DNA from 2 places in the Fictibacillus sp. EA-CB0309 genome. Region 1 is predicted to be linked to the other one. Evidence: a T-box and tRNA genes for the amino acid it is inferred to sense, from the RefSeq annotation. Region 1 holds a T-box; the other holds one or more tRNA genes.
The links. A T-box is a leader RNA that pairs with one kind of tRNA and senses whether it is charged. The one in region 1 lies ahead of alaS (alanine--tRNA ligase), so its partner is inferred to be a tRNA-Ala.

Region 1 (6,365 bases):
GACCAAGTGATGATGGCGGTTCAGCCCTATGGAATTGGACCACAGCTTGCGATGAAGATCTTTCAAACGTATCAGGATGAAGCTGTTACGGTTATTAAAAACGAACCTTATCGACTTATTGAAGATGTTGCCGGAATTGGATTTCATCGTGCAGATGAGATCGCAAAAGGAAATGGCATGCAAGTGAATCATCCAAACCGAATACAAGCAGCTTGTCAATTCGTACTGCGTGATCAGGGAACAGATCTCGGGCACTCTTATCTGCCGATGGAAGATCTGCTAGAAGGTGTGAGAAAGCTTTTAGCAGATGGAAAGAACACGGTCGATGAGATGAGTATTTTTAGAGAGATTCAAGACATGGAGGCGGAACAGCGTTTAATTATTAAAGAGAACGTTGTGTATTTGCCCTCTCTATATTTTGCAGAACGTGGATTTGCGCAAAAGATGAATCAATTATTACAAAGTCAGCAAAACGATTATCACATTGATGTTGAAAAATTGGAAAGTGAACTATCAGCGCTTGAAAAAAGACTTAACATGAAATATGCGAACAGTCAAAAAGAGGCGATAAAAAAGCTTTAACATCGTCACTAATGGTATTGACTGGGGGACCAGGAACAGGAAAAACCACTGTAATAAAAGGGATTGTTGAACTTTATAGCGAGATTCATGGTGTGAGTCTGAACCCAGATGATTACAGAGGAAAAAAGAACCATTTCCTGTACTACTTGTTGCACCAACTGGTCGTGCTGCGAAAAGAATGACTGAATCGACAGGGATACCGGCACACACGATCCATCGTTTGTTAGGATGGAAAGGTGGGGGAACTTTTGAAAAGAACGAAGATGAGCCCATTGAGGGGAAGCTGTTAATTGTTGATGAAATGTCAATGGTTGATATTTGGCTCGCGCACTCTCTATCGAAAGCACTGCCGAAGCATATTCAGATTATTTTTGTAGGTGATGAAGATCAGCTACCATCTGTTGGACCAGGCCAAGTGCTAAAAGACTTGCTTCAATCCGAACATATTCCACAGACACGATTAGTGGATATTTACAGGCAAGCAGAGGGGTCATCCATCATACGATTAGCTCATGAAATGAAAAACGGCAACGTACCCGATGATCTACTTAATCCTCAAAGCGACAGACGTTTTTTTCATGTTCAGGCGAACAAGTTTTTCAAGCGATTCTTCAAGTTTGTGAAAATGCAATAAAAAAAGGATACACTTCTAGGGATATTCAAGTACTAGCTCCTATGTATAAAGGTTCAGTGGGAATCGACCGATTGAATGTTGAGCTTCAGCGTCTTTTAATCCTGAGAAACAAAAACAGCGTCAACTGCAAGTTGCCAATGTTTTTTACCGAAAAGGAGATAAAGTACTTCAGCTCGTCAATCAACCAGAGGATCAAGTGTTCAATGGTGATATTGGTGAGATTGTTGCTGTAATTTATGCCAGGGAGAATACGGATAAAGAAGACCAAATCGTAATCAGCTTTGACGAAATCGAAGTAACGTATAAAAGAAGTGAATTTCATCATTTCACACATGCTTTTTGCTGTTCGATACATAAGTCACAAGGCAGTGAATATCCAATCGTAATTCTTCCAGTTTTAAAAAGCTATTATAGGATGTTAAAACGGAACTTGCTTTATACAGCAATAACGAGAAGTAAAGAATATTTAATTCTATGTGGTGAACAAGAAGCTTTTACTTGGGCAGTTCAGCGCTCAGACGAATTGGAACGATTCTCGGGATTGAAACTTCGTCTTCAAGAAACGCAGCTGGAAAAAGATTTAACGAATGAGACCCTTCTAAACGAAACAAACTAGAAATGTTCGGGAGATGTAAGATGTCATCTCGTCGGACATTTCTTTTTTATTTCTAGAAGTCAAGATTCTTCAAAACCAATAATTGCGTATATTTTTTCTGGTTTCAGGACACCCTTGTAAAAGTAAAATTTAAAGGAGCGAGAGCAAGTGGAATGTCCGAACTGCAGTAGAAAAGATATTGGGAAAATCGGTGTGAACCAGTATTATTGCTGGAACTGTTTTATTGAGCTTTCCATTGTTAAAGGAAGACTGTCCCTTCATCAAGTGGAAGAAGACGGCTCTCTAACTTCACTCGATGATTTATTTGAAGATCAAGATCTGACTTATAGAGAAAGCACGTCATAAGTACAAAACTCTAATGTCGAGGTGATACAGCATGAGCAGGACGATGAGTTCTCTTTTCGCACTTGGTATTGGAGCGGCAACATATGCGATGAGAAACAAAAAGGATGTCAAGAATGTCCAAAATGAATTACAATTTTTCGGATATCTCTGATCTTTGGACTTCAAGACGGGTAAAAAGAATCCGAAAAAAGTCGCAAAAGCCATTTATTAAAAGTACGCAAGCCCCGTCTCAAAAAAGGACGGGGTTTTTTAAAGAAAAGGTGAAAATATGACAAGAGACAATCGAATGAAGTGGGTTTACAGGCTGACACTCTCTTTATTATTGTTTTTATGTTTGTTTCTTTTGATGAAACTTTACCCTCTATACGAACCATTATGGAGCGCCATTAAAGGGGTATTCCTGCCTTTTTTTCTTGCTGCTCTTATTACATATCTGCTGCATCCAGTCGTTGAATACGTGCATGAAAAAGGGCTGCCGCGATTTGTTGCGATTTTAAGTATCTACCTCCTGTTCTTTGGCGGATTAGGGTATGCTGCTGTCAAAGGGTTTCCTTACTTTGTTGTGCAGATGAAACAACTGTTAGTAAATGTGCCCGCCCTTGCCGAAGATTACAAAGATCTTTTATACAAAGTCGATAAAGGAACTTCAGCACTTCCGTATTCGGTTCATTCAAAAATTGAAAATTACATCGTGAAAATGGAAACCAATGCACAGAATATCTTAACTAATGCCATTTTTTCATTACGAAAGATCGTGGATTATTTCTTTGTAATCATTGTTGTTCCGTTTTTAGTATTCTATTTTCTGAATGATTTTGAGAAACTAAAAAAGCACTTTGGTTTGTAACGCCAAGAAGATACCGAAACGAAGGTAAGCACCTGATAAAAGATATCGATCAATCTCTTGGAGGTTATATAAGAGGGCAGTTATTTGTAGGAGCGATTTTAGGGGCTGCAGCGATGATCGCTCTATGGCTCGTAGGTATGCCGTACCCCATCCTGTTAGGGCTTGTTATCGCGATAACCGATGTCATTCCGTATTTTGGTCCGATCTTAGGGGCGATTCCAGTGATACTAATCGCTTTAACGATCTCTTGGAAGATGGTCTGGATTACGGTTGGTATTATGCTCGTATTACAGTTCATTGAAGGCAACATTTTAGGACCTTTTATCGTAGGACGAAATCTTCATATCCATCCCGTATTTATTATCTTTTCTCTATTGCTTGGAGGAGAGCTAGCTGGAGTGCCTGGTATGATTCTAGCCGTACCCATTTTTAGTGTGATTAAAGTGATTGTCATTCACATTAGGGAACATCGGCTGAAGACAGATTGACAAGTAAGAATAAATAAACGTATACTAACGCTAGAAGATAAAAAATCGCTGAAAGAGATAAGTACGTTTCAGACCTTCCAAAAGAGAGAAACATCCATCGGCTGAAAGATGTTTTAGGAAGAAGGAAACCGAAAGCTACTCTGGAGTGCAGAAGGAAAATCTGCCGTTATGCCGCGTTAAGGCTTAATCAAGGTGATATGCTTTCAATTGCATATAACCAGGGTGGTACCGCGTGAATTCAAAACTCTCGTCCCTGTTTTATACAGGGATTGGAGTTTTTTTGTTTTTATCTAACTCTTTTCGTAAACTCTGTTGCTATTAAAAGTAGTTGATTTTCCGCTCCAAAGCAACGTTTTTTAGAAAAGTACCTATCTGAAAAAGTAAAAGGAGAATGAAAACGATGAAATATTTGACTTCAGCTCAAGTTAGACAAATGTTCCTTGATTTTTCCAAGAAAAAGGCCATGGTGTAGAACCTAGTGCTTCCTTAGTTCCGCATGAAGATCCTACTCTTTTATGGATCAATAGTGGTGTTGCAACACTGAAAAAATATTTTGACGGCCGAGTGATTCCTGAGAACCCTCGTATCACAAATGCACAAAAATCGATTCGTACGAACGATATCGAGAATGTTGGTATTACAACTAGACACCACACGTTCTTCGAGATGCTAGGAAACTTTTCGATCGGTGATTACTTTAAAGTGGAAGCGATTCTTTGGGCATGGGAATTCTTAACGAGTGAAAAATGGATCGGCTTTGATCCTTCAAAACTTTCTGTGACGATCCACCCAGAAGACGATGAGGCATTTGAAATTTGGACAAAACAAGTAGGGTTACCTGAAGAGCGTATCATTCGTTTGGAAGGAAACTTCTGGGATATCGGCGAGGGACCGAGCGGGCCTAATACAGAGATTTTCTATGACCGCGGTGAAGCTTTCGGCAGCGATCTATCTGACCCTGAACTATATCCAGGTGGAGAGAACGATAGATATCTTGAAGTATGGAACCTTGTGTTCTCTCAGTTCAACCATAATCCGGATGGCACATATACACCACTTCCTAAGAAGAACATCGATACAGGTATGGGGCTTGAGAGAATGGTTTGTGTAATCCAAGACACGAAGACGAACTTTGAAACAGATCTATTCATGCCGATCATCAAAGCAACAGAAAAGCTTTCTGACACGTCTTATGGCTTAAGTACAGAGACAGACACTGCGTTTAAAGTAATCGCTGACCATGTTCGTACGGTAAGTTTTGCGATTGGTGACAGTGCTCTACCATCAAATGAAGGAAGAGGATATATTCTTCGACGTTTGATCAGAAGAGCGATTCGTTTTGCGAAAAAGATCAACATCAACAAGCCTTTCATGTATGAACTAGTACCAACTGTTGCAGACATCATGGTAGACTTCTACCCAGAAGTAAAAGAAAAAGTTCCGTTCATTCAAAAAGTCATTAAGACGGAAGAAGAACGTTTCCATGAAACAATCAACGAAGGTCTTGCAATCTTAGAAGATGTGATGGCAAAAGAAAAAGAAGAGGGAAGAACTGTTATCTCTGGAAAAGACGCATTCAAGCTTTACGATACGTTTGGTTTCCCATTCGAGCTTACCCAAGAATATGCGGCTGAAAATGGAATGGATGTCGATCTAGAGGGCTTTGAAAATGAGATGAAGGCACAGCGTGAACGTGCTCGTGCTGCAAGACAAGAAGTGGACAGCATGCAAGTACAAGGTGGAGTGCTTTCTGACATTACAGTAAAAAGTGAATTCTCAGGTTATGACCACCTATCAGGAGAAGCTAAAATACTTGAAGTTCTTCAAAACGGTGAGCGCGTTGCAATGGTAGCCGCAGGTGAAGAAGCTCAAGTTATCTTGAATGTTACACCTTTTTATGCAGAAAGCGGTGGTCAGATTGCTGACCAAGGTACTATTACAGGTAAAGAGCTGGCACTAAAAGTGAAAGATGTTCAAAAAGCGCCAAACGGACAAAACCTTCACACAGTTGTTGTTGAAAAAGGTGTTCTCGAAAACAATATCGAAGTTTCAGTCGAGGTTGACCCTGAAATTCGTGCAAAAGTAGTGAAGAACCATACTGCTACTCACCTTCTTCATCAAGCATTAAAAGATGTTCTTGGAACGCACGTAAATCAGGCAGGGTCTCTTGTACAAGAAGGTCGTTTGCGTTTTGACTTCACACACTTTGGAAGCATTTCTTCAGAAGAGCTTGAGAAGATCGAGGAGATCGTTAACGAAAAAGTATGGGGCAACATTCCTGTCGAAAAGATGGTTAAGAATATTAACGAAGCAAAAGCAATGGGAGCAATGGCTCTGTTCGGTGAGAAGTACGGTGAAACGGTACGCGTTGTAAAAGTAGGAGATTATAGTCTTGAACTTTGCGGTGGGTGTCATGTAAATAACACTTCAGAGATCGGATTGTTTAAGATCGTTTCAGAATCAGGAATTGGAGCTGGAACTCGCCGTATCGAAGCTGTAACAGGAGAAAATGCATATCGCCTGATGAACGGTCAAGTTCAACTTTTGAAAGACACAGCTTCAAAATTAAAGACGAACCTAAAAGATGTTCCTCAGCGTATTGATGCACTTAACGAACAGATACGTGAACTGCAAAAAGAAAAAGAATCCCTTGCTGCGAAAATCGGGAACATGGAAGCAGGAAGTCTTGTTGATGAAGTTCAGACGATCAATGGTGTTTCTGTTATTGCAAAGAAAGTGAACGGTATGGATATGAACGGCCTTCGCACGATTGTTGATGACTTAAAAAACAAACTTCAAAGCGGAGTTGTTATTTTAGGAGCAGAAAATGCAGGGAAAGTGAACATTGTAGCT
Region 2 (6,365 bases), 1.4 Mb from region 1:
TTTTGACTACGGATCTTATCACTCGCAGTCTGACTCCCGCGGATAATTCTCTGGCATTCGGAGTTTGACTGAATTCGGTAACCCTGTGGGGGCCCCTAGTCCAATCAGTGCTCTACCTCCAGGAATCTTGCCGCGAGGCTAGCCCTAAAGCTATTTCGGGGAGAACCAGCTATCTCCGTGTTCGATTGGCATTTCACCCCTACCCACACCTCATCCCCGCACTTTTCAACGTGCGTGGGTTCGGGCCTCCATTCAGTGTTACCTGAACTTCACCCTGGACATGGGTAGATCACACGGTTTCGGGTCTACGACCACGTACTATGTCGCCCTATTCAGACTCGCTTTCGCTGCGGCTCCGTCTTATCAACTTAACCTTGCACGGGATCGTAACTCGCCGGTTCATTCTACAAAAGGCACGCCGTCACCCGTTAATGGGCTCCGACTACTTGTAGGCACACGGTTTCAGGATCTATTTCACTCCCCTTCCGGGGTGCTTTTCACCTTTCCCTCACGGTACTGGTTCACTATCGGTCACTAGGGAGTATTTAGCCTTGGGAGATGGTCCTCCCGGATTCCGACGGGGTTTCACGTGTCCCGCCGTACTCAGGATCCACTCAGGAGAGAACGAAGTTTCAGCTACAGGGCTGTTACCTTCTTTGGCTGGCCTTTCCAGACCGCTTCACCTACTTCGTTCCTTTGTAACTCCATGTAGAGTGTCCTACAACCCCAGAGGGCAAGCCCTCTGGTTTGGGCTGATTCCGTTTCGCTCGCCGCTACTCAGGAAATCGCATTTGCTTTCTCTTCCTCCGGGTACTTAGATGTTTCAGTTCCCCGGGTCTGCCTTCTCATACCCTATGTATTCAGATATGGATACCATCCCATTACGGATGGTGGGTTCCCCCATTCGGAAATCCCCGGATCAATGCTTACTTACAGCTCCCCGAGGCATATCGGTGTTCGTCCCGTCCTTCTTCGGCTCCTAGTGCCAAGGCATCCACCGTGCGCCCTTTCTAGCTTAACCTTATATGATGTTTACACATCAAAGATTCTTGCTTGGCGCAGATAAATATCTATCTGCCTTGCATATTGTTTGGATGTCGATATCTAGTTTTCAAAGAACACAATTTAAAAATGCATCATCGTAAGATGTGCAATGGTGGAGCTTAGCGGGATCGAACCGCTGACCTCCTGCGTGCAAGGCAGGCGCTCTCCCAGCTGAGCTAAAGCCCCATAATGGGAATTAAATTATGAAAATGGTGGGCCTAAATGGACTCGAACCATCGACCTCACGCTTATCAGGCGTGCGCTCTAACCAGCTGAGCTATAGGCCCCTAAAGGAAGTTAAGTTCCTTCAAAACTGAACAAAAGAAGAATAGGTGTACTTACGAAACAGTCGAAGCTGTTTCATAATCTCCATAGAAAGGAGGTGATCCAGCCGCACCTTCCGATACGGCTACCTTGTTACGACTTCACCCCAATCATCTGTCCCACCTTCGGCGGCTGGCTCCCAAAAGGGTTACCCCACCGACTTCGGGTGTTACAAACTCTCGTGGTGTGACGGGCGGTGTGTACAAGGCCCGGGAACGTATTCACCGCGGCATGCTGATCCGCGATTACTAGCAATTCCGGCTTCATGTAGGCGAGTTGCAGCCTACAATCCGAACTGAGAATGACTTTTTGGGATTGGCTTGGCCTCGCGGCTTTGCAACCCTTTGTATCATCCATTGTAGCACGTGTGTAGCCCAGGTCATAAGGGGCATGATGATTTGACGTCATCCCCACCTTCCTCCGGTTTGTCACCGGCAGTCACCTTAGAGTGCCCAACTGAATGCTGGCAACTAAGGTCAAGGGTTGCGCTCGTTGCGGGACTTAACCCAACATCTCACGACACGAGCTGACGACAACCATGCACCACCTGTCACTTTGTCCCCCGAAGGGGAAAGCTCTATCTCTAGAGTGGTCAAAGGATGTCAAGACCTGGTAAGGTTCTTCGCGTTGCTTCGAATTAAACCACATGCTCCACTGCTTGTGCGGGCCCCCGTCAATTCCTTTGAGTTTCAACCTTGCGGTCGTACTCCCCAGGCGGAGTGCTTAATGTGTTAACTTCAGCACTGAGGGTGGAACCCCCCAACACCTAGCACTCATCGTTTACGGCGTGGACTACCAGGGTATCTAATCCTGTTTGCTCCCCACGCTTTCGCGCCTCAGCGTCAGTTACAGGCCAAAAAGCCGCCTTCGCCACTGGTGTTCCTCCACATCTCTACGCATTTCACCGCTACACGTGGAATTCCACTTTTCTCTCCTGCACTCAAGTCTCCCAGTTTCCAATGACCCTCCACGGTTGAGCCGTGGGCTTTCACATCAGACTTAAGAGACCGCCTGCGCGCGCTTTACGCCCAATAATTCCGGATAACGCTTGCCACCTACGTATTACCGCGGCTGCTGGCACGTAGTTAGCCGTGGCTTTCTGGTTAGGTACCGTCAAGGTACGAGCAGTTACTCTCGTACTTGTTCTTCTCTAACAACAGAGCTTTACGACCCGAAGGCCTTCATCGCTCACGCGGCGTTGCTCGGTCAGGCTTTCGCCCATTGCCGAAGATTCCCTACTGCTGCCTCCCGTAGGAGTCTGGGCCGTGTCTCAGTCCCAGTGTGGCCGATCACCCTCTCAGGTCGGCTACGCATCGTCGCCTTGGTGAGCCGTTACCTCACCAACTAGCTAATGCGCCGCGGGCTCATCTGTAAGTGTCAGCCGAAACCGACTTTCAAAAAGAAACATGCGTTTCTTCTTATTATCCGGTATTAGCCCCGGTTTCCCGGAGTTATCCCCGTCTTACAGGCAGATTACCCACGTGTTACTCACCCGTCCGCCGCTAAATCAGAGGAGCAAGCTCCTCTTCATTCGCTCGACTTGCATGTATTAGGCACGCCGCCAGCGTTCATCCTGAGCCAGGATCAAACTCTCCATAAAAGTGTTTGTCTTGCTCGATTTTAAAACTGACGGAATTAATTTAATTCCTTACCTATTTCTTTTGTTCAGTTTTCAAAGAACTTTTTTGCAATAAAAAAGAAAATGTCAGAAACATTTTCTGAAAAATGGTGGAGCTTAGCGGGATCGAACCGCTGACCTCCTGCGTGCAAGGCAGGCGCTCTCCCAGCTGAGCTAAAGCCCCAAATAACATATTTGTTATAATGGTCGGGAAGACAGGATTTGAACCTGCGACCCCCTGGTCCCAAACCAGGTGCTCTACCAAGCTGAGCCACTTCCCGTAAAACATGGCGCGCCCTGAGAGATTCGAACTCCCGACCTTTTGATTCGTAGTCAAACACTCTATCCAGCTGAGCTAAGGGCGCATGTATGTGGTGCCGAGGACCGGAATCGAACCGGTACGGTAGTCACCTACCGCAGGATTTTAAGTCCTGTGCGTCTGCCAGTTCCGCCACCCCGGCACATACAATAACTTTGGAGCGGAAGACGGGATTCGAACCCGCGACCCCAACCTTGGCAAGGTTGTATTCTACCACTGAACTACTTCCGCAAACATATTTTGTTTTCAAAAAGGAAATTGGTGCGGGTGAAGGGACTCGAACCCCCACGTCAAAGACACTAGATCCTAAGTCTAGCGCGTCTGCCAATTCCGCCACACCCGCGTGTATAAATGGTGAGCCATGAAGGACTCGAACCTTCGACCCTCTGATTAAAAGTCAGATGCTCTACCGACTGAGCTAATGGCTCGTGCAAAATGGTGCCGGCTAGAGGACTTGAACCCCCAACCTACTGATTACAAGTCAGTTGCTCTACCAATTGAGCTAAACCGGCAAGTAAAGAATAAATGGTGGAGGATGACGGGTTCGAACCGCCGACCCCTGCTTGTAAGGCAGGTGCTCTCCCAGCTGAGCTAATCCTCCATTTTATATCTAGCCTAGCGACGTCCTACTCTAACAGGGGAGACCCCCAACTACCATCGGCGCTGAAGAGCTTAACTTCCGTGTTCGGTATGGGAACGGGTGTGACCTCTTCGCCATCATCACTAGACCAGATTAGCGAGTTATTTTTTATCTCGACAAGATAAAATTATACTCTATGTAATTCATAAATGCAAGAGATTTTTTAATGATTTTCATCATTTTTTTTATGTTCTCTCAAAACTAGATACGACGTTTCCAAACGTTTATGCATTTTAAGGATAAGCCCTCGACCGATTAGTATCTGTCAGCTCCACGTGTCACCACGCTTCCACACCAGACCTATCAACCTCATCATCTCTAAGGGGTCTTACTCACTTAACGTGATGGGAAATCTCATCTTGAGGGGGCTTCATGCTTAGATGCTTTCAGCACTTATCCCGTCCACACGTAGCTACCCAGCTATGCCCCTGGCGGAACAACTGGTACACCAGCGGTGTGTCCATCCCGGTCCTCTCGTACTAAGGACAGCTCCTCTCAAATTTCCTGCGCCCGCGACGGATAGGGACCGAACTGTCTCACGACGTTCTGAACCCAGCTCGCGTACCGCTTTAATGGGCGAACAGCCCAACCCTTGGGACCTACTTCAGCCCCAGGATGCGATGAGCCGACATCGAGGTGCCAAACCTCCCCGTCGATGTGGACTCTTGGGGAGATAAGCCTGTTATCCCCAGGGTAGCTTTTATCCGTTGAGCGATGGCCCTTCCATGCGGAACCACCGGATCACTAAGCCCGACTTTCGTCCCTGCTCGACTTGTAGGTCTCGCAGTCAAGCTCCCTTGTGCCTTTACACTCTGCGAATGATTTCCAACCATTCTGAGGGAACCTTTGGGCGCCTCCGTTACTGTTTAGGAGGCGACCGCCCCAGTCAAACTGCCCGCCTGACACTGTCTCCGAACCGGATCACGGTTCAAGGTTAGAATTTCAATACAGCCAGGGTAGTATCCCACCGACGCCTCCACCGAAGCTGGCGCTCCGGCTTCTCAGGCTCCTACCTATCCTGTACAAGCTGTACCAAAATCCAATATCAAGCTGCAGTAAAGCTCCATGGGGTCTTTCCGTCCTGTCGCGGGTAACCTGCATCTTCACAGGTACTATAATTTCACCGGGTCTCTCGTTGAGACAGTATCCAAGTCGTTACACCTTTCGTGCGGGTCGGAACTTACCCGACAAGGAATTTCGCTACCTTAGGACCGTTATAGTTACGGCCGCCGTTTACTGGGGCTTCAATTCAGAGCTTCTCCGTAAGGATAACCCCTCCTCTTAACCTTCCAGCACCGGGCAGGTGTCAGCCCCTATACTTCACCTTGCGGTTTCGCAGAGACCTGTGTTTTTGCTAAACAGTCGCTTGGATCTATTCACTGCGGCTCTCTCGGGCGATAAACCCTATCAGAGCACCCCTTCTCCCGAAGTTACGGGGTCATTTTGCCGAGTTCCTTAACGAGAGTTCTCCCGATCATCTTAGGATTCTCTCCTCGCCTACCTGTGTCGGTTTGCGGTACGGGCACCTCTTTCCTCACTAGAGGCTTTTCTTGGCAGTGTAGGATCAGGGACTTCGGTACTAAAATTTCCCTCGCCATCACAGCTCAGCCTTCACGTTGGGCGGATTTGCCTACCCAACAGCCTAACTGCTTAGACGCACTATTCCATCAGTGCGCTCACCCTACCTTACTGCGTCCCCCATTGTTCAAACGGAAAGGAGGTGGTACAGGAATATCAACCTGTTATCCATCGCCTACGCTTTTCAGCCTCGGCTTAGGCCCCGACTAACCCTGAGCGGACGAGCCTTCCTCAGGAAACCTTAGGCTTTCGATGGACAAGATTCTCACTTGTCTTTCGCTACTCATACCGGCATTCTCACTTCAAAGCGCTCCACCAGTCCTTCCGGTCTGACTTCGCTGCACTTCGAACGCTCCCCTACCCCTGTACCATACGGTACAAGCCATAGCTTCGGTGATACGTTTAGCCCCGTTACATTTTCGGCGCAGAGTCACTCGACCAGTGAGCTATTACGCACTCTTTAAATGGTGGCTGCTTCTAAGCCAACATCCTGGTTGTCTGGGCAACTCCACATCCTTTGCCACTTAACGTATACTTTGGGACCTTAGCTGATGGTCTGGGCTGTTTCCCTTTTGACTACGGATCTTATCACTCGCAGTCTGACTCCCGCGGATAATTCTCTGGCATTCGGAGTTTGACTGAATTCGGTAACCCTGTGGGGGCCCCTAGTCCAATCAGTGCTCTACCTCCAGGAATCTTGCCGCGAGGCTAGCCCTAAAGCTATTTCGGGGAGAACCAGCTATCTCCGTGTTCGATTGGCATTTCACCCCTACCCACACCTCATCCCCGCACTTTTCAACGTGCGTGGGTTCGGGCCTCCATTCAGTGTTACCTGAACTTCA

Region 2: it has a tRNA-Ala gene. The T-box ahead of alaS (alanine--tRNA ligase) is inferred to sense a tRNA for this amino acid. The anticodon was not compared.

The regions. Positions count from the first base shown of each region.
Region 1 is NZ_CP169271.1:1,558,914-1,565,278, forward strand. Features, by position in the region: partial or broken gene recD2 (SF1B family DNA helicase RecD2) at 1-1,832, shown strand, start outside; gene ACEWFH_RS08600 (hypothetical protein) at 1,980-2,177, shown strand; gene ACEWFH_RS08605 (DUF3918 family protein) at 2,221-2,328, shown strand; partial or broken gene ACEWFH_RS08610 (AI-2E family transporter) at 2,524-3,512, shown strand; T-box leader at 3,552-3,770, shown strand; partial or broken gene alaS (alanine--tRNA ligase) at 3,913-6,365, shown strand, end outside.
Region 2 is NZ_CP169271.1:187,132-193,496, forward strand. Features, by position in the region: rRNA gene ACEWFH_RS01230 (23S ribosomal RNA) at 1-1,021, opposite strand, end outside; tRNA gene ACEWFH_RS01235 (tRNA-Ala) at 1,155-1,230, opposite strand; tRNA gene ACEWFH_RS01240 (tRNA-Ile) at 1,255-1,331, opposite strand; rRNA gene ACEWFH_RS01245 (16S ribosomal RNA) at 1,420-2,968, opposite strand; tRNA gene ACEWFH_RS01250 (tRNA-Ala) at 3,095-3,170, opposite strand; tRNA gene ACEWFH_RS01255 (tRNA-Pro) at 3,191-3,267, opposite strand; tRNA gene ACEWFH_RS01260 (tRNA-Arg) at 3,275-3,351, opposite strand; tRNA gene ACEWFH_RS01265 (tRNA-Leu) at 3,359-3,447, opposite strand; tRNA gene ACEWFH_RS01270 (tRNA-Gly) at 3,462-3,536, opposite strand; tRNA gene ACEWFH_RS01275 (tRNA-Leu) at 3,565-3,648, opposite strand; tRNA gene ACEWFH_RS01280 (tRNA-Lys) at 3,658-3,733, opposite strand; tRNA gene ACEWFH_RS01285 (tRNA-Thr) at 3,742-3,817, opposite strand; tRNA gene ACEWFH_RS01290 (tRNA-Val) at 3,832-3,906, opposite strand; rRNA gene rrf (5S ribosomal RNA) at 3,919-4,033, opposite strand; rRNA gene ACEWFH_RS01300 (23S ribosomal RNA) at 4,181-6,365, opposite strand, start outside.